2 regions of the Actinoplanes sp. NPDC048967 genome follow, and region 2 is predicted to be linked to the other one. Evidence: riboswitches for the same ligand, from Rfam matches in the RefSeq annotation. Region 2 holds a riboswitch; the other holds the start of a gene.
What was found. A riboswitch is a leader RNA that binds a small molecule or an ion and turns the genes downstream of it on or off. The one in region 2 is predicted to bind thiamine pyrophosphate.
Positions count from the first base shown of each region.

Region 1: it holds a riboswitch for thiamine pyrophosphate, as region 2 does, so the genes downstream of both, thiE (thiamine phosphate synthase) here and AB0C12_RS17025 (ECF transporter S component) in region 2, are expected to answer to the same signal.

Region 1 is NZ_JBEZFL010000005.1:720,311-729,354, forward strand. Features, by position in the region: gene rplQ (50S ribosomal protein L17) at 1-12, shown strand, start outside; gene truA (tRNA pseudouridine(38-40) synthase TruA) at 115-936, shown strand; gene AB0C12_RS25255 (hypothetical protein) at 919-2,466, opposite strand; gene AB0C12_RS25260 (methyltransferase) at 2,575-3,189, shown strand; gene AB0C12_RS25265 (ATP-binding cassette domain-containing protein) at 3,221-4,876, shown strand; TPP riboswitch at 4,997-5,108, shown strand; gene thiE (thiamine phosphate synthase) at 5,102-5,746, shown strand; gene thiO (glycine oxidase ThiO) at 5,743-6,780, shown strand; gene thiS (sulfur carrier protein ThiS) at 6,777-6,974, shown strand; gene AB0C12_RS25285 (thiazole synthase) at 6,976-7,716, shown strand; gene AB0C12_RS25290 (thiamine phosphate synthase) at 7,710-8,294, shown strand; gene thiD (bifunctional hydroxymethylpyrimidine kinase/phosphomethylpyrimidine kinase) at 8,291-9,044, shown strand, end outside.
Region 2 is NZ_JBEZFL010000003.1:931,004-940,047, forward strand. Features, by position in the region: gene AB0C12_RS16985 (metal ABC transporter substrate-binding protein) at 1-121, shown strand, start outside; gene AB0C12_RS16990 (metal ABC transporter ATP-binding protein) at 118-897, shown strand; gene AB0C12_RS16995 (metal ABC transporter permease) at 944-1,834, shown strand; gene AB0C12_RS17000 (metalloregulator ArsR/SmtB family transcription factor) at 1,831-2,148, shown strand; gene AB0C12_RS17005 (Fur family transcriptional regulator) at 2,145-2,552, shown strand; gene AB0C12_RS17010 (hypothetical protein) at 2,583-3,188, shown strand; gene AB0C12_RS17015 (DUF6328 family protein) at 3,166-3,711, opposite strand; gene AB0C12_RS17020 (alpha/beta fold hydrolase) at 3,759-4,574, opposite strand; TPP riboswitch at 4,650-4,754, shown strand; gene AB0C12_RS17025 (ECF transporter S component) at 4,828-5,400, shown strand; gene AB0C12_RS17030 (ABC transporter ATP-binding protein) at 5,492-6,889, shown strand; gene AB0C12_RS17035 (energy-coupling factor transporter transmembrane component T) at 6,886-7,689, shown strand; gene AB0C12_RS17040 (RDD family protein) at 7,835-8,335, shown strand; gene AB0C12_RS17045 (histidinol-phosphatase) at 8,481-9,044, shown strand, end outside.

The DNA.
Region 1 (9,044 bases), on a different contig from region 2:
GCCAAGGCCTGATCTTCAGCAAGGCAGGAAAGGCCCGGCACCCTTCGTGGGTGCCGGGCTTTCTTTTTCCCGTACGGCTTCCTTGTCCACGAATCAGCGGAGGACTGCCCCCACATGACCGACGCGACCCGCCTGCGCCTGGACGTCTCCTACGACGGCCGCGAGTTTTCGGGCTGGGCCGTGCAGCCGTCCCGGCGTACGGTCGCCGGCGTGCTCGTCGAGGCGCTGGAGCGGCTGGTCGGCGCTGATCACGACCTGGGTCTGACCGTGGCGGGCCGCACCGACGCGGGCGTGCACGCGACCGGTCAGGTGTGCCACATAGACCTGCCGACGGCGGCGTGGGAGTCGTTGTCGGATTCGCTGGTGCGGCGGCTCGCCGGGCTGATGCCGCCGGACGCGCGGGTGCGGGCCGTCACGCCCGTACCGTCGACTTTCGACGCCCGGTTCTCCGCCACCTTCCGGCGGTACGAATACCGGGTGGCCGACACCGTTTTCGGGCCGGAGCCGCTGCGGCGCTACGACACCATCGGGTGGCTGCGGCCCCTGGACCTGGACCGGTTGCAGGAGGCGGCGGCCGGGCTGGTCGGACTGCACGACTTCGCGGCGTTCTGCAAGCGCAAGGAGCACGCCACCACCGTGCGGGCCATCACCCGGCTGGAGTGGCGCCGTGAGCCCGACGGGGTCGCCGTGGCCACCGTGCAGGCCGACGCGTTCTGCCAGGCGATGGTGCGCAGCCTGGTCGGGGCGATGCTCAGCGTGGGCGACGGCCGCCGCGACCCGGGCTGGCCGGCCAAGCTGCTGACCTTGCGCGAGCGGTCCAGCGAGGTCACCGTCGCGCCGGCCCACGGGCTCACTCTGATCGCGGTCGGCTATCCCGACGAGACCGAATACGCGGACCGCGCCGACGCCACCCGCCGGCTACGGGTTGAGGGATAGCGTCCGCTTCCCGATGACCTGCTCGCCCAGGTACCGCTCGACGAGCTCGGCGGTGATCCGGGCCGCGTACGGGTCGTCGTCGGTGACGAGCTGACCGTCGGGCCGGGCGATGACGCAGTACAGCAGATAGTGACCGCGGCTGTGCCAGCCCACCTGGGCCAGGGGCTCGCCGAGCGGGTCGCCGGTCGCGCCGCCCAGCATGGCGAAGGTGCCCCGGCCGTTCTCGACCAGAGTCCCGGTCAGCTCGCTGACCTGCGCGGCGCCCTGCTCGTCGGCGAGGTTGAAGACGCCTGCGGTGACCTGGTAGCCGCCGTAGGGAGCCAGCATCCGGGCCCGGACGACGTGCTCGCAGCCGTAGTCGTCGAGGAGCGCGCCGAGGTCACCCGTGGTGGCGGTCCGGCACACGCTGTCGCTGTGGGTGAGGTCCACCCGGTAACCCGTGTCACCGGTGGCGAGCCGGACCGCGGGCTCCGGGAACACCTCGTGCTGGGTCAGCGGCTCGGCGTCGACGGCCCGGGAGGCGATGCCCGGCTCGGAGCCGGGGGTGGCGGCGGATTCCCGCCCGTCACCGCGGCGCTGCTCGGCGATGATGAAGAACGCGCTCAGTCCGACGATCGCCAGGACGATCAGCGCGGCGAGCCCGCGCAACAGTGTCTGCAGAGCCTGCTGTGGTTCCCGGGGTGCCCGGCGCTGCGGCGTGTGCCGCTGATGGGCGGCGGGGGCCGGCCACTGGCCGCTGCGATGCTGCCCGTGCTGCGCTGTCGCGGGCCGGTCGGTGACCACGGGGTCCGATCCCAGCCACTCCACGGCCGGAGACTCGGCCGGTGGCAGGTCGTCCGCCGGGGGCCGGGTGCCCAGCGATCGGCCTCCGGAAAGCCAGCGCCCTGAGGTCCGGCGCCCAGGCATCTGGCGTCCCGCGATCCGGGGCCCCGGGATGCGGGCTGCCGGTAGCCGGGCCGCTCGGACCTGGGCGGCCTGGAACTCGGCGGCCAACCGCACAACGGTCTGCAACCCGACCGGTCGCAACCGGACCGTCCGAAGTCCTGCGGTCTCACGTCCGGAGTGCCGCGGCTCCGAGTGCCGCGGGTCCGGGCGATGCCGGGCGGAGGGCTGCCGGCCCGGGTGGTGCAGGTCCGGGTGGTGGAGGTCCGGGTGGTGCGGGTCCGGGCAATGCCGGGCTGAGGACGGCAGGTCCGGGTGGTGCAGGTCCGGGTGGTGCAAGTCCGGGCAATGCCGGGCTGAGGACGGCAGGTCCGGGTGGTGGAGGTCCCGGTGGTGCGGGTCCGGATGGTGCAGGTCGGCGTGCTCGCCAGGGGCGGTGACGGTGGCTGTCCTGGCCGGGGTGTGGGCGTGCCGGTCGGCGGCTCGGCGGCCGCGGGTCTGGCGGGCCATGGCCTGGCGGATGATCGCCTGCCGGGCCCGGGCGTGTCCCGCCTGCGCCTGGCGCACCAGGCCCTGCGGGGTCAGCGACGCGAGTCCGCCCGCCGGGCCGGCGCGGTGGGCGGAGCGGGGGTGCGGATCGCCAGGCATGCAGGCCACGGTAGGAGGGCACCCTGATCGATGGACGCACAGCGTGTGCGGCACCCTCCGGTGGCCTCCCGTCGTTGCGGTCGTGGGTATTGGGGGAGGATGGGTGGTGTGACCGCCGACCATTACTTCAGCGCGGAGCCCGCCGCGCCCGCCAAGCGGAGCCGCATCGAGTTCACCGCCGCCGGCCGGGCCTACGACCTGGTTGTCGCGGGCGGGGTGTTCTCCGCCGGGCGGCTCGACCCGGGGACCGCCGTACTGCTGCGCAAGGGCGACCTGCCCACGGCCGCGACCACTGGCACCCTGCTTGACCTCGGCTGCGGCTACGGTCCGATTGCCTGTGTGCTCGCCAGCGAGGCGCCGGAAACCACGGTCTACGCGATCGACGTCAACGCCCGGGCCCGGGAGCTGACCGCGGAGAACGCCGCCGCCCTCGGGCTGGCCGGCCGGGTGCGGGTCGCCGCCCCCGACGAGGTGCCGGACGACGTCACCTTCGCGCAGATCTGGAGCAACCCGCCCACCCACGTCGGCAAGGCCGAGCTGCGCGCGCTGATGGAACGCTGGCTGCCCCGGCTCACGCCCGGCGGAGTCGCCTGGCTGGTGATCAACCGCAACCTCGGTGGTGATTCGCTGCACACCTGGCTCGTGTCGCTGGGCTGGGAAGTGACGCGTACGGCCAGCCAGCGCGGCTTCCGGGTGCTGCGGGTGACCGGAAAAACCGGCTGACCACCGGCGGGTCGTCGGGGAGGATGCCCACGTGGGTTACGTAGACGTGTCAGGGGTCGGATTCGTGCTGCCGGATGGCCGGGAGCTCTTCTCCGACGTGTCGTTCCGGGTCGGCGAGGGTGCGAAGGTGGCGCTCGTCGGGCCGAACGGGGCCGGCAAGACGACGCTGTTGCGGATGGTCGCCGGGGACACGTCCACCCCGATCGGCACCATCGCGCGGGCCGGCGGGCTCGGGGTGATGCGCCAGTTCATCGGGATGATCGGCGACGACCGTACCCTTGACGACCTGGCTCTGTCGCTGGTCGCGCCGCCGCTGCGGGCCGCCGGCGCGGTCCTGGCCGCGGCCCAGTCCGCGCTGGAGACCAACCCCGACGCCGAGAAGGCGCAGCTGGCCTACGCCAACGCGATCGCCGGTTGGGGCGAGGCCGGTGGCTACGACGCCGAGGTGCTCTTCGACGTCGTGGCCGTGGCCATCCTGGGCAAGCCGTGGGAGGAGGTCCGGCACCGGCCGGTGCGCACCCTCTCCGGCGGCCAGCAGAAACGCTTCGCGCTCGACCTGCTGCTGCGCGGCAGCGACGAGGTGCTGCTGCTCGACGAGCCGGACAACTTCCTCGACGTGCCCGGCAAGCGCTGGCTCGAGGCGCGGCTCAAGGAGTCGTCGAAGTCGGTGCTCTACGTCTCGCACGACCGGGAGCTGCTGGCCCAGACGGCGAGCCGGGTGGTGGCCGTCGAGGGTGGCAGCGCGTGGACGCATCCGGGTGGCTTCGCTTCCTGGCACGAGGCCCGTTCCGACCGCCACGAACGGTTGCTGGAACTGCGCCGGCGCTGGGACGAGGAGCACGAGAAGCTGCGCGAGCTGGTCTTCACGCTGAAGAACAAAGCGGCGTACAACGACGGGCTGGCGTCGCGGTATCAGGCGGCGCAGACGCGGTTGCGCAAATTCGAGGAGGCCGGTCCGCCGCCGTTGCCGCCCAAGGAGCAGTCGCTGCGGATGAACCTGCGCGGCGGGCGTACGGGTAAGCGCGCGGTGATGTGCACCGGACTCGAGCTGGAGAATCTGACCTTCCCGTTCGACCTGGAGATCTGGTACGGCGACCGGGTCGCGGTGCTGGGCGCCAACGGTACGGGCAAGTCGCACTTCCTGCGGCTGCTCGCGGCCGGCGGCACCACCCCCGACGTGGACAACAAGCCGGTCGACGGGGCGCCGCTGGCCCACGTGGCGCACAACGGTGTCGCAAGGCTCGGCGCCCGGGTCCGCCCCGGTCACTTCTCGCAGACGCATGACCGGCCGGAGCTGCTGAAACGTACTCTCGTCGAGATCCTTTGGCGGGGTGACGACCACCGCTCCGGAATGGACCGGGCGGGGGCCATGAAAGCCCTGAACCGCTACGAGCTGGCGGCCCAGGGTGATCAGCTCTTCGGCACGCTCTCCGGCGGGCAGCAGGCGCGGTTCCTGGTGCTGCTGCTGGAGCTGTCCGGCGCGACCGTGCTGCTGCTCGACGAGCCCACGGACAACCTGGACCTGGCTTCGGCCGAGGCGCTGGAGGAGGGGCTGCAGGCGTTCGAGGGCACGGTGATCGCGGTGACCCACGACCGCTGGTTCACTCGCGGCTTCGACCGTTTCATCCTTTTCCAGGGCGACGGCGAGGTCGTGGAGACCCCGGAGCCGGTCTGGGACGTCCGCTAGCGGATGGAATTTCCGGCGCCCGTTCCCGCAGCGTGCGGGCGCTGAGCCAGGACGCGACCACCCACAGTGGAGCACTCCGGGGGTTTACGGGCGGCGGGACGCGGGTTACCGTCTGCTCGGAACCAACCCCACGGGAGCCCGGTGCACCGGGCTGAGAGGGGGGCTGTCGCTGCCCCCGACCGTCGAACCTGATCCGGGTAATGCCGGCGCAGGGAGGAGTGTGTTGTGGGCCCTGCCTTTCCGCATCTGCACATCATCACGGACGCCCGCCGCGGGCGGCAGCCGCTGACTGTGGTGGCCGCCGCCATTGCTGCCGCCCGGCGGCTGGACGCGTGCCGGCGCCTGGCGATCCAGGTCCGGGTCGAGGACGACGTCAGCGACCGGGACGCTTACGACCTGGCCGACGCCGTCCTGGAGCTGTGCCGCCCGCACGGCGTGCTGTGCCTGGTCAATGACCGGTTGCACGTGGCCCTGGCGGTCGGCGCGGACGGTGGGCACGTGGGCGCCGCCGATCTGCCGGTCGCCGTGGCCCGCAAGGTGCTCGGGCCGGTGGGCGTGCTCGGCGCGACCTGCCGGGACGTTGACGCGGCCCGGGCAGCACGGCGGGCCGGCGCGTCGTATCTCGGTGTCGGTCCGGCCTTCGCCACCACCACCAAGACCGGACTGCCGGCTCCGCTCGGGCCGGCCGCGGTGGGCAGGGTTGCCGCGGCCGTACCGGACACACCGATCGTCGCCATCGGGGGAGTGACCGCCGGCAATGCGCGGTCGCTGGTCGGCGCCGGAGCAGCCGCGGTCGCGGTGGTCGGCGCCGTTGCCGCCGCGGCGGATCCGGGCCGGGCGACCGAGGATCTGCTGCGGGCGCTGGCATGAGCAGCACCGACGTCGTGGTGATCGGCGGCGGCATCATCGGGCTTTCGATCGCATGGCGCTGCGCGCAGCGCGGGCTGTCGGTGACCGTCCACGACAGCGGCGGCGACGACGGCGCCTGGTACGCGGCCGCGGGCATGCTGGCGCCGGCCGGCGAGGCGGGATTCGGTCAGGAAGCGCTGACCGAGCTCATGGTCGACTCCGCCGCCCGGTGGCCAGACTTCGCCGCTGAGCTGCGGCGCGAGACCGGCATCGACGTCGGCTACGACACGGTCGGCACCCTGAGCGTCGCCCTCACCGCGGACGACCTCGCCGAGGCGCGCCGGCTGTGGGAGTACCGCCGAGAGCACGGCCTCGGGGTGAGCCCGCTGCTGCCCAGCGCTGTCCGTGAGCTGGAGCCGGCGCTGTCACCACGGCTGCGCGGCGGTGCCCACGCTCCCGACGACCGGCAGGTCGATCCGCGGCGGGTTGTCGCAGCGTTGCGGGCCGCCCTCGGCCCGGCGATCGTGGGCGAACGAGTGGCGGATCTCCCGGCCGCGAGGCCGGTGGTGGTCGCGGCGGGATCCGGTACGGCGGCACTGACCGGCCTGCCTGTGCGACCGGTGAAGGGCCTGGTGCTGCGGCTGCGCGGCGAGCCGGGACTGCTGCGCCACGTGGTCAGCGGCTGGGCCGACGGGCGGCACGTCTACCTCGTCCCGCGCGCCGACGGTGAGGTGGTCGTCGGCGCCACCCAGGAGGAACGGGTGGATGCCACGGTGACCGCCGGGCAGGTGCTCGACCTGCTGCGCGCCGCCACCGATCTCGTGCCCGACCTGGGGGAGTGCGAGCTGGTCGAGACGCTCGTCCGGCACCGGCCGGCCACCCCCGACAACGCGCCGCTGCTCGGTGCGTACCAGCCCGGTGTGGTCGTCGCCGCCGGGCACCACCGCAACGGGGTGCTGCTCGCCCCGGTCACCGCCGATCTGATCGCCGAGCTGGTGGCGACCGGGAAGTCGGCGCCACTGCTGGACGCGTTCGCACCGGGGAGGTTCGGATGAAGGTCATCGTCAACGGCGCCGCCCGCGACGTCGATGTGGTCAGCGTCGAAGGGCTGGTCGAGCAGCTGACCACGGCTCGTCGCGGTGTCGCGGTCGCCGTGAACGGCGAGGTCGTGCCGCGGTCGTCGTGGCCGGTCGCGCGGCTGCGGGACGGCGACCGGGTCGAGGTCCTCACCGCGGCGCAGGGAGGCTGAGATGTTCGGCGAATCCCGGCTGATCCTGGGCACCGGCGGCGCGGAGAGCCTCGCCGCGCTCGAGGCGGCGATCGTCGCCTCGGGCACCGAGCTGGTCACCGTCGCGCTGCGCCGGGTCGACGCCGCGGGCCCGGGCCTGCTGCCGATGCTCGACCGGCTGGGCCTGCGCATTCTGCCGAACACGGCCGGCTGCTACACCGCGGCCGATGCCGTGAAGGCCGCCCATCTGGCCCGCGACGCGTTCGAGACGGATCTGGTGAAGCTGGAGGTCATCGGGGACGAGCGGACCCTGCTGCCGGACGGCGTCGAGCTGTTGCGGGCGGCCGAGACGCTGGTCGCGGACGGGTTCCGGGTGTTGCCGTACACGAGTGACGACCCCATCCTCGCGCGCCGGCTCGCCGACGCCGGTTGTGCGGCGGTGATGCCCGCCGGGGCGCCGATCGGGTCGGGGCTGGGCATCTCCAACCCCCATCACATCCGGCTCATCCGCGACAGCGTGGACGTGCCGGTGGTGCTGGACGCGGGCATCGGCACCGCCTCGGATGCGGCGCTGGCGATGGAGCTGGGCTGTGATGCCGTACTGATCGCCAGTGCGGTCACCCGGGCCGTCGATCCGGCGCGGATGGCCGCGGCGATGCGGCACGCCGTCGAGGCCGGGCGGCTCGCCTTCGGCGCCGGCCGGATCCCCAAGCGCTACCACGCGCTGGCGTCCACATCGGATGAGGGGCGGCCGGCATGGTGATCCCGTCCGGCGTCGTCGTGCTCACCGACCGCCGGCTCGCGGCGCGGCCGCTCGTCGAGGTGGTCGCGGCCGCGGTCCGCGGCGGCGCCGAGTGGGTCATCCTGCGCGACAAAGACCTGGAGTACGGCGAGAGGTACGCCCTCGCGGAGACTCTGCGCGCGGTGGTTCCGGTGGGACGACTCGTGATCGCGGGCCCTGATCCGCTCGGTGGCGACGCCGTGCACCTGTCGGCCACCGACCCCGTGCCGCCGGATGTCAGCCTGGTCGGGCGTTCCTGCCACGGTGTACCGCGACTGTCCAGTGAGGACTATGTGACGTTGTCGCCGGTGTATCCCACGCCCACCAAGCCCGGCTATGGGCCCGCGCTGGGGCCGGACCGGGCGGCGGCACTGGCCGGTGGGGTGCCGTGGCTGGCGCTCGGCGGGGTGCACTCGGCGCAGCGGGCTGCGGCTTGCGCGGCCGCCGGGGCCAGCGGGATCGCAGTGCTGGGTGCGGTGATGGGCTCGGACGATCCCGAGTCGGTGACCCGGATCCTGACCCGGGCCTTCGCGGGGGCATCGGCGGGGGTACGGGCGTGACGCCGCGGGTGGTGCTGACCATTGCCGGCTCCGACAGCGGGGGTGGGGCCGGGATCCAGGCCGACCTCAAGACCTTCGCCGCGCTCGGCGTCTACGGCGTCTCGGTGCTGACCGCCGTCACCGCGCAGAACACCCTCGGCGTCACGGCGATCCACCCGGTCCCGGTGCACGTGGTGGCGGCCCAGCTGGACGCGGTGCTCGGGGATCTGGCGCCCGATGCGGTCAAGGTGGGCATGATCGGGGACCCCGCGGTGGCTGAGCTCATCGCATCCCGGGCCGGTCAGCTGCCCAATCTTGTCGTCGATCCGGTGCTGGTGGCCACCAGCGGGAGTCGCCTGTCCGGAGTGGACGCGGTTGCGCCGCTGTTGCCGTACCGGTGCGTCCTGACGCCGAACCGGCAGGAAGCCGGCGCTCTGGTCGGTCGCCGGGTCACGACCGTGGCCGAGGCGGCCGGCGCGGCCGCCGAGCTGGCGGCCCGCGGTCCGGGGGCCGTCGTGGTCACCGGCAGCGAATCCGCCGTGGACGTGCTGTACGCGGACGGGGTGACCACTGTGCTCGACGGTGACCCGGTGCCCAGCGGCAACAACCACGGCTCGGGGTGCACTTTCTCGTCGGCGATCGCGGTGCGGCTGGCTCAGGGCGACCCGCTGCCGGTCGCCGTGCGCGCCGCCAAGGACTACGTGGGGCGGGCGCTGGCCGGTTCCCGCGACTGGAAGCTCGGCGCGGGACCGGGCCCCCTGGACCATTTCG
Region 2 (9,044 bases):
CGGCGCGCGGACCGCCGTCCTCGATCCCCTCGAAGGGCTCACCGAGCCGGATACGGACTACTTCTCCGTCATGCGCAGCAACCTGACCGCCCTGACCACCGCCCTGGGATGTACGTCATGAGCGTCGTCACCGTCTCGCACGCCGCCGTCTCCTACGGCGGCCGGGCCGTGCTGCAGGACATCGACCTGGACGTGCAGCCCGGCCAGGTCGTCGCGATCCTGGGCGCCAACGGCTCCGGCAAGTCCACCCTGATCCGCACCATCCTCGGTCTGGTGCCGCTGGAGGCCGGGACGGTCACCCTGTTCGGCACCCCGCAGCGCCGGTTCCGGCAGTGGGCCCGGATCGGCTACGTCCCGCAGCGGATGGGGGCCGGCAGCGGCGTGCCCGCGACCGTCGGCGAGGTCGTGGCGTCGGGACGGCTGGCCCGCCGGGGCATCTTCCGGCCGTCCGGGGCCGCCGACCGCGAGGCGGTCCGGGCCGCGCTGACCGACGTCGGCCTGCTGGACCGGATCGCCGACCCGGTCAGCACCCTCTCCGGCGGCCAGCAGCAACGCACCCTGATCGCGCGGGCCCTGGCCGGACGGCCGGACCTGCTGATCCTCGACGAGCCCACGGCCGGCGTCGACGCGGCCAGCCAGGACGCCTTCGCCGCGGCGCTGCGCCGCTTCGCCGAGGCGGGCGGGACCATCCTGCTGGTCGCGCACGAGCTCGGGCCGATCGAGCCGCTCATCGACAAGGCCGTCGTGGTGCACCACGGACGGATCGCGTACGAGGGTGCGGTGCCCGAGCCGGCCGGCCACCACGCCGAGCCCGGCCACGACCACGTCCACCCGCACGCCGAGGCCGAACGGGCCCGGATCTGCGTGGCCCCCACCGACCGGATGCCGGCGAACTGACCCGTCCGACCGCCCCGCCCGCCGCCCTTGAGGGGACTGAAGACCTATCGACCTTTTCTCGTACGACTTCATGATCCGCGCTCTGCTGGGTGCGCTGATCATCGGCCTGATCGCCCCCGCGCTGGGCATCTATCTGGTGCAGCGGCGGCTGTCGCTCATCGGTGACGGCATCGGGCACGTCGCGCTCACCGGCGTCGGCGTCGGCCTGCTGCTGAACCAGTCCCCCGTGCTCACCGCGGTGGTCGTCTCGGTCATCGGGGCGATCGGGGTGGAGCTGGTCCGCGAGCGGGGCCGTACCTCCGGTGATCTGGCCCTGGCCCTGCTCTTCTACGGCGGCATCGCGGGCGGGGTGGTGCTGGTCGGGCTCTCCGAGGACAGCAGCAACGCCAACCTGATGCAGTTCCTCTTCGGCTCGCTGACCACCACGTCGCGGCAGGACCTGATCGTCATCGCGGTTCTCGGCGTCGCGGTGCTGGTGGCGATGCTGGGGCTGCGCCAGGCGCTGTTCGCGGTCTGCAACGACGAGGAGTACGCCCGGGTGTCCGGGCTGCCCGTGCGTACGCTCAATCTGCTGATGGCCGTGACCACCGCGGTGACCGTCACGATCGCCATGCGCACCGTCGGCCTGTTGCTGGTCAGCGCGCTGATGGTGGTGCCGGTCGCGGCGGCCCAGCAGGTCACCCGCGGGTTCCGCAGCACGATGGCCGCGGCCATGGTGATCGGGGTGGGCTCGGCCGCCGCCGGGGTCTGGCTGGCCGGCGAGGTGGACACCGCGCCGGGCGCCACGATCGTCATCCTGGCCATCGCCGCTTTTGTCGCCGTGACCGTCGGCGCCGGGACCTGGCGGGTGTTGCGCCGCCGGTCGGCCCCGGGCCGGCCGCACGCCACGGCCCAGCTGGAACCACCCGAGGTCGTGCTGCAGGCGGAGGCCCGATGAGCAGTAACGTGGCACCTGTGCCGACGAGCGGCTACGAGGCGTACGAGGCGGCCGGTGAGCTGCTGCGCGCGCTGTCGGCGCCGATCCGGGTGGCGATCGTCGCGGAGCTCGGCGCCGGCGAACGCTGCGTGCACGAGCTGGTGGAGAAGCTGGGCGCGCCGCAGCCGCTGGTCTCGCAGCACCTACGGGTGTTGCGGGGCGCCGGCGTGGTGCGGGGTGCACGGCGGGGCCGCGAGATCGCATACTCACTCGTGGACGAACACGTCGCTCACATCGTCGCCGATGCCGTCAGCCATGCGAGGGAGGGCTCATGACCGAGGACAGCGTTGTTGTCCGGAACACCAAGCAGCGCAGTGCGGTCAGCGCCGTTCTCGCCGATGCCGAGGGCTTCAACAGCGCCCAGGAGCTGCACGCCATCCTGCGTGAGCGGGGTGAACGGGTCGGCCTGACCACGGTCTACCGCACGCTGCAGGGTCTGGCCGACGCCGGCGAGATCGACGTGATGCGCCCGCCCGGCGGCGAGCACCTCTACCGCCGGTGCAGCCAGGGCCACCACCACCATCTGGTCTGCCGGTCCTGTGGGCGGGCCGTCGAGGTGGAGGGCCCGGCGGTGGAGACCTGGGCGGACAAGGTCGCCGGCCGGCACGGCTTCGTCGACGTCTCGCACACCATGGAAATCTTCGGTACCTGCCCGGACTGCGCGGCGAAGCGTTCCTAGCCCGCGCGTGGGACGCTGTCGCGCGTGAAGATGTACGCCGACCGGCTGCCCACCGCCGTCCGCCAGCTGCTGACCGATCTCCTGGTCGTGTTCTGGGTCTACGCCTGGATCCGGGCCGGTCTCTGGGTCAACGACATGGTCGAGAAACTCGGTGTGCCGGGCCAGAAACTGCAGGAGGCGGGCACCGGGATCGCCGGCAACCTCGGCGATATCGGCGGCAAGGTGGGCCGGGTGCCGCTGGTCGGCGACGACCTCACCGCGCCGTTCAACAGTGCCGCCGACGCCGCGAAGTCGATCGCCGAGGCCGGCCGCCAGCAGCGGGAGGTCGTCGACAATCTGGCGCTGACGATGGCGTTGCTGATCGTCGCGGTCCCGCTGGCGCTGGTGCTCTTCCTGTGGCTGCCGAAGCGGCTGCGCTGGATGCGCCGGGCCGCGGTGGCCGCCCAGGTGCGCACCGAGCCGGCCGGTCAGGACCTGCTGGCGTTGCGGGCCCTGGCCAGCCGGCCGCTGAACGAGCTGGCCAAGCTCGGCCCGGACATCGCCCAGTCCTGGCGCAACGGCGACGCCGCCGCGGTGCAGGCGCTGGCCGCACTCGAGCTCAAGGACCTCGGGCTCAAGCCCGCGAAGCCTCGCTAGGCTCGGCCGCGTCCTCGGCGAACTCCTCGTCGTCCTCCTCGTCGTCATCGTCGACCCAGTTGCGGCGGGTCCACGGGACGGCGGCCCAGAAGGTCAGGAAGAACAGCGCGGCGATGCCGGTCAGGATCAGCGCGACCCAGATGTTGGTCAGGTAGTCGGTGATCAGCAGCACGCTGCTGACCATCGAGATCAGCATGAACGCCAGGCCACCGGTGGCCATCTTGTGCGCGTAGCGGACCAGCTCGGGCTTGCGGCCCTGGCGGAACAGCGCCCGGTGGAACGCCACCGGCGAGATGATCATCGCGGTGGCGGCCGCGGCGGCCAGCAGCGCGACGATGTAGGTGTCCTTCTGGAAGTCCGTCGTCTTCGGGAAGCCGTTGCTGAAGGGCAGAGTCAGCAGGAACGCGAAGAGGATCTGCACGCCCGTCTGGGCCACGCGCAGCTCCTGCAGCAGGTCGGCGAAGTTACGGTCCCACCGCTGCTTCTCGGTCTCGTGCTTGCTCCGTCGCTTCTCGGCGGCCATCGAACCTCCTTCTCGGTGGACGGATGGTTGCCCGAACGTGAACGGCGTCAAACTCCGATGCGGGCCAGCGCCACGTCCGCCAGCGCGCGCGGCGCCTCCTCCGGGATCCAGTGGCCGATGCCGCGCAACGTCACCATCCGGTAGTCGGCCGCCACCCAGGTCGCGGTGGCCAGCGCGGCCGGTTTGCCGACGACCGGATCGCCGTCACTCCACACGTACGTGGTCGGCACGGTGACCTTGCCGACCTTGGCGAGCTGCCCGCTGGACAGGGCGCGGTACCAGTTCAGCGCGCCGGTGAGCCGGCCCGGCTCGCGCATGGCCGTGGCGTAGAGGCCGGCCCGGGCCCCGATCGGGCGCATCATCTGACGCAGTGCCGTACCGCCGGCCCCGAGCAGCAGCCGCTCCGCGGCCCGCGACCGGAACACCCCCATGTAGGCGAAGCGCAGCTTCTGCGACGGCTGGTTGTGCAGGGCGATACCGAGCCCGCGCGGGTGCGGCACCGACACCGCGGTCAGGGTGCTGACCCGGTCGGGGTGCCGGTCGGCGAGCAGCCAGCCCACCTGCGCACCCCAGTCGTGGCCGATGACGTGCGCTGCACCGATCCCGAGCTCGTCCAGGACCGCGACCGCGTCGGCGGTCGGCTGGTCGAGGCGGTAATCGGCGACCGCGGCGGGGCGCGCGCCGGGTGAATAGCCGCGCTGATCGAGGGCGTACGTGCGCAGCCCGGCCGCGTGCAGCCGGGGCAGGATCAGGTCGAACTCGCGATGGTCCTGCGGGAAACCGTGCAGGAGGAGCACCGGTGCACCGTCGGCCGGGCCGCCCTCGTACACGTCGAAGGTGAGACCTCTGGCCTTGATCTGCATGTGACGCCTCCTACGCTGTCCCGTACAGCCGTACGGTGTTAGCGTTCATCGAAACACAAGCACCACGACGAACATGCAATCCGACAGGGGAGCGCACAGCGCTGAGAGTGCGGGTGACACCGCAGACCCTCGAACCTGATCTGGGTAATGCCAGCGCAGGGAGCTCGGTCATTCTCCAGCCGCGCCGTGTCCGGGAGACGTCCCCGGCCACGGCGTCGCGTCTCCTCCCGGTACGAGCTGGGAGGCACATCACATGCAGCACCGTTGGCGCACCATCGACATCGTCATCGCCTCGATCATCGCGGTCGCGTTCGGGGTCATCTTCTGGGCCTGGGGCCTGCTCTGGAACGGCCCGGCGGACGCCATCCCGCTGCCCGGCCGGGCCATCCTGTACGGCGTCTGGCTGGTGCCGGCCGTCCTGGGCGCCCTGGTCATCCGCAAGCCGGGCGCCGCGTTCTACACGCTGACCCTGGCCGCCCTGGTGTCCGTCGCGCTCGGCACCAGCTGGGGCTGGACGCTGGTGCTGCAGGGACCGATCGAGGCGGCCGCGGCCGAGCTGGTCTTCGCCGCGTTCGCGTACCGGGTGTGGAACCTGCCGGTAGCGGCGCTGGCGGCGGCCGCAGCGGGGATCGCCGCGTCCGTCTACGACGCTTTCGTCTGGTACGGCGGGACGTCGTGGGCGACGTTGCGGCTGCCGTACATCGCGATCACCGCGGTCAGCGCCGTCCTGGTGGCCGGTCTGGGCAGCATCCTGCTGGTCCGGGCGCTGGCCCAGACCGGCGTGCTGGACCGCTTCGCCTCCGGCCGCGAACGCGCCGCCGTCTAGTCATGACCGATTGCACCGAGCGTCGCCGGCCGGCGGCAGACGACGGCCGGGACCGCGAGGGCCATGAGGGCATGACAAAGGGGGCATAGCCATGGGTGAGCTGGTCCTTCGGGGGTTCGGGTGGCGGCACGCCGGTCGTAGGGCGTGGGCGGTGCGCGGGGTCGACCTGCGTGTCGCCCACGGCGAGCGGGTGCTGCTGCTCGGGCCGTCCGGAGCCGGCAAGTCCACGCTGCTGGCCGCGCTGGCCGGGCTGCTGCCCGAGGACTCCGGCGAGTCCGAGGGCACGGTCGAGATCGACGGGCTGGACCCGCGCAAGGCCCGCGAGCGGGTCGGCATCGTCTTCCAGGACCCGCAGACCCAGCTGGTCATGTCCCGCAGCGGCGACGACGTGGCTTTCGGGCTGGAGAACCGGGGCGTACCGGCCGGCGAGATCTGGCCGCGCGTCGACGAGGCGCTGGACCGGGTCGGCTTCGGCTACGGCCGGGACCGGCCGACCGCGGCGTTGTCCGGCGGTGAGCAGCAACGGCTGGCGCTGGCCGGCACCCTCGCGCTGCGCCCGGGCCTGCTGCTGCTCGACGAGCCGACCGCCAACCTCGACCCGGCCGGGGCGGCGCTGATCCGGGCCGCGGTCGCCCGCGCGCTGGGCGACGACACCACGCTGATCATCGTCGAGCACCGGGTCGCGGAGGCGCTCCCGCTCGTCGACCGGGTGATCGTGCTGGAACCGGGCGGCGGGGTCCGCGCCGACGGCCCGCCGGACGAGGTGTTCGCCGCGCACGGCGACCGGCTGGCGGAGGAGGGGGTCTGGGTGCCGGGTCACCCGGTCGCCCCCCGCCGGGCCGTCTCCGGTCCGGGTGCCCCGCTGGTACGCGCCGAAGCCGTCACCCTGCGCAACCGCCTCGCGCCCACCAGGCTGACCGTCCACGAGGGCGAGGTGCTGGCGGTGACCGGCCCCAACGGCGCCGGCAAGTCCACCCTGGCGTTGCTGCTCGGCGGGCTGCTGAAGCCCACGTCGGGCACGATCGACGCCGTACCGGGCGGGGCGCCGCACCGGTGGCGGGCCGCCGAGCTGACCACGAGGATCGGCTCGGTCTTCCAGGACCCGGAACACCAGTTCGTCACCCACCGGGTCGCCGACGAGCTGGCGCTGGGCCCGCGCCGGATCGGGCGCCCGGCGGCCGAGGTCGGCCGGGTCGTCGACGACCTGCTGCAACGGCTGCGGTTGGAGAAGCTGGCGGGCGCGAACCCGTACACGCTCTCCGGTGGGGAGGCCCGGCGGCTGAGCGTCGCGACGGCCCTGGCCACCGCGCCGCGGCTGCTGGTGCTGGATGAGCCCACGTTCGGCCAGGACCGGCGCACCTGGATCGAGCTGGTCGACCTGCTGGCCCGGCTGCGCGACAACGGCCACGGCATCGTCGCGGTCACCCACGACGACGACTTCGTGGCGGCCCTGGCCGGCTCCGTCCACCGCCTGGAACGGGCCGTATGACGCTCACCCTGCCGACCTTCGAGGCCAGCACCGCACCGCTCGCCCGGCGCAACCCGGTCGCCAAGCTCGCCGCCGCCCTGCTGTTCAGCGCCCCGCTGATCGCCACCCTGGACCCACTGACCCCGACCATCGCCCTGGCCGTCGAGCTGGCGGTGCTGCCGCTGTTCGGGATGCGCTACGGCACCCTGTTCCGGCGGGCCTGGCCGCTGGTGCTCGCCGCCGGCGGCATCGTGATCACCTTGGTGCTGTTCGCGGCCGAGCGCACCGGGGCCACCGTGGCCACGCTCGGGCCGTTCGCGGTGACCACCGGGGTGCTGGTCACCGCGCTGGGCATGGTGTTGCGGGTCTTCGCGATCGCCCTGCCGGGCATCATCGTGTTCGCCACCACCGACCCCACCGACCTCGCCGACGCCCTGGTGCAGAACGTACGGGCGCCGGCCCGGTTCGCGATCGGCGCGCTGGCCGCGTTCCGGCTGGTGCCGCTGCTGGGCGAGGAGTGGCAGATGCTGAGCCTGGCCCGCCGGGCGCGCGGCATCGACGCCGGGCGCAACCCCGTGGCCAAGCTGCGGCTGTTCGTCTCGACGGCGTTCGCGCTGCTGGTGGGGGCCCTGCGGCGGGGCGGGCGGCTGGCGGTGGCGATGGACGCGCGGGGCTTCGACGCGGGCACGCCCAGGACGTACGCCCGCCGGCAGACCTTCGGCCGGGCCGACGCCGCCCTGATGGCCGGCGCGATGCTGGTGTCCGCCGCCGCCCTGACCACCAGCGTCCTGGTCGGACTGTTCCGGCCGATCATCGGCTGAACGTCGGGACGCGCCGCCGCCACGGTAGCCGAGTCCGCCCGGGTGACCTACCGCAGCCGGGTGACCACTGACTGTTCCCGCGCGATGATGCCGCGTAGCGTCACGGGCGCCACGCTGTGTAGTCGATGAAGGGTGCTGTGGACCCATGACCGATCCGTATCTCCGGGCTCCGCACGCACCGGCCGCGACCCACTACCCGCCACCCGGCCGGGCCGTGCAGCCCTACGCTCCCCCGGTCCAGCACGCTCCGGCCGTCTATGCGCCCGGACCGGCCGTGGCCTGGCCCCGGCCCGCGTCCGCGACGGTCAGCGCCGGCGGCCGGCTCGGGGCGGCGGTCCTGGACGTCCTGCTGATGGTGGTGACCTTCGGGATCGGCTGGCTGATCTGGTCGATGATCACCTGGAGCGACGGGCAGACCCCCGGCAAGCAGCTGCTGGGTCACGTGGTCGCCGACGCCACCACGGGCGAGGCGTTCGGCTGGGGCCGGATGTTCCTGCGCGAGTTCCTCATCGAGGGGCTGCTGTTCTGGATCCCCAACATGCTCACGCTCGGCCTCTTCGGCATCGCGGACGCCCTCATGGTCTTCCGGGCGGACGCGCGCACGCTGCACGACATGATGGCGGGCTCCATCGTCCGGCACCGGTAGCTCGTCCCACCCGCGCCTTTTGATGCGCGGCTGCGCATGAAACCCTCCCGTGTTCGCGCACCGGTCACCCCGGCGCCATCCGGCGTTGCGGTGCGGCCGCGAGATTGGCCAGGTCATCCTTGTCGATCTTCGGGAGCCATGGGACATGGGTCACGGCCATCACCACCACGATCACGACCACTCACACGACGCCGGCGGTGCTGCCGACGTACCCCCGGCCCTTGATCTGAGCGTCCCGGACAGCGAGCTGTCGCCCGCGGACGTCTCCCGCCGCGGTTTTCTGCGCAGCGCCGGCCTGCTCGGGGCCGGCGCGGCCGCGTCGGTGCTCGCCACGCCGTCGGCCGCCGCGGCCGCCGGGCTGCCACACTCGCACGGCCCGGCCGGCGGCGGCACCGCCAAGGGCGGGTTCCGCTGGCTCGCGGGTGACCACCACATCCATACCCAGCACAGCTCCGACGGCCAGTACCGGGTCATCGACCAGGCCGGGCACGGCCGCGCGTTCGGCCTCGACTGGGTCGTCATCACCGACCACGGCAGCAACGCGCACGCCAAGATCGGCGTGGAGAAGGTCAACCCGGACATCCGCAAGACCCGCGAGGAACTCCCCGACCTGCTGACCTTCCAGGGTCTGGAGTGGAACATCCCGGCCGCCGAGCACGCCACGGTCTTCGTGCACCCGGGCCGCAACGAGGTCGGCGTGCTCAAGCAG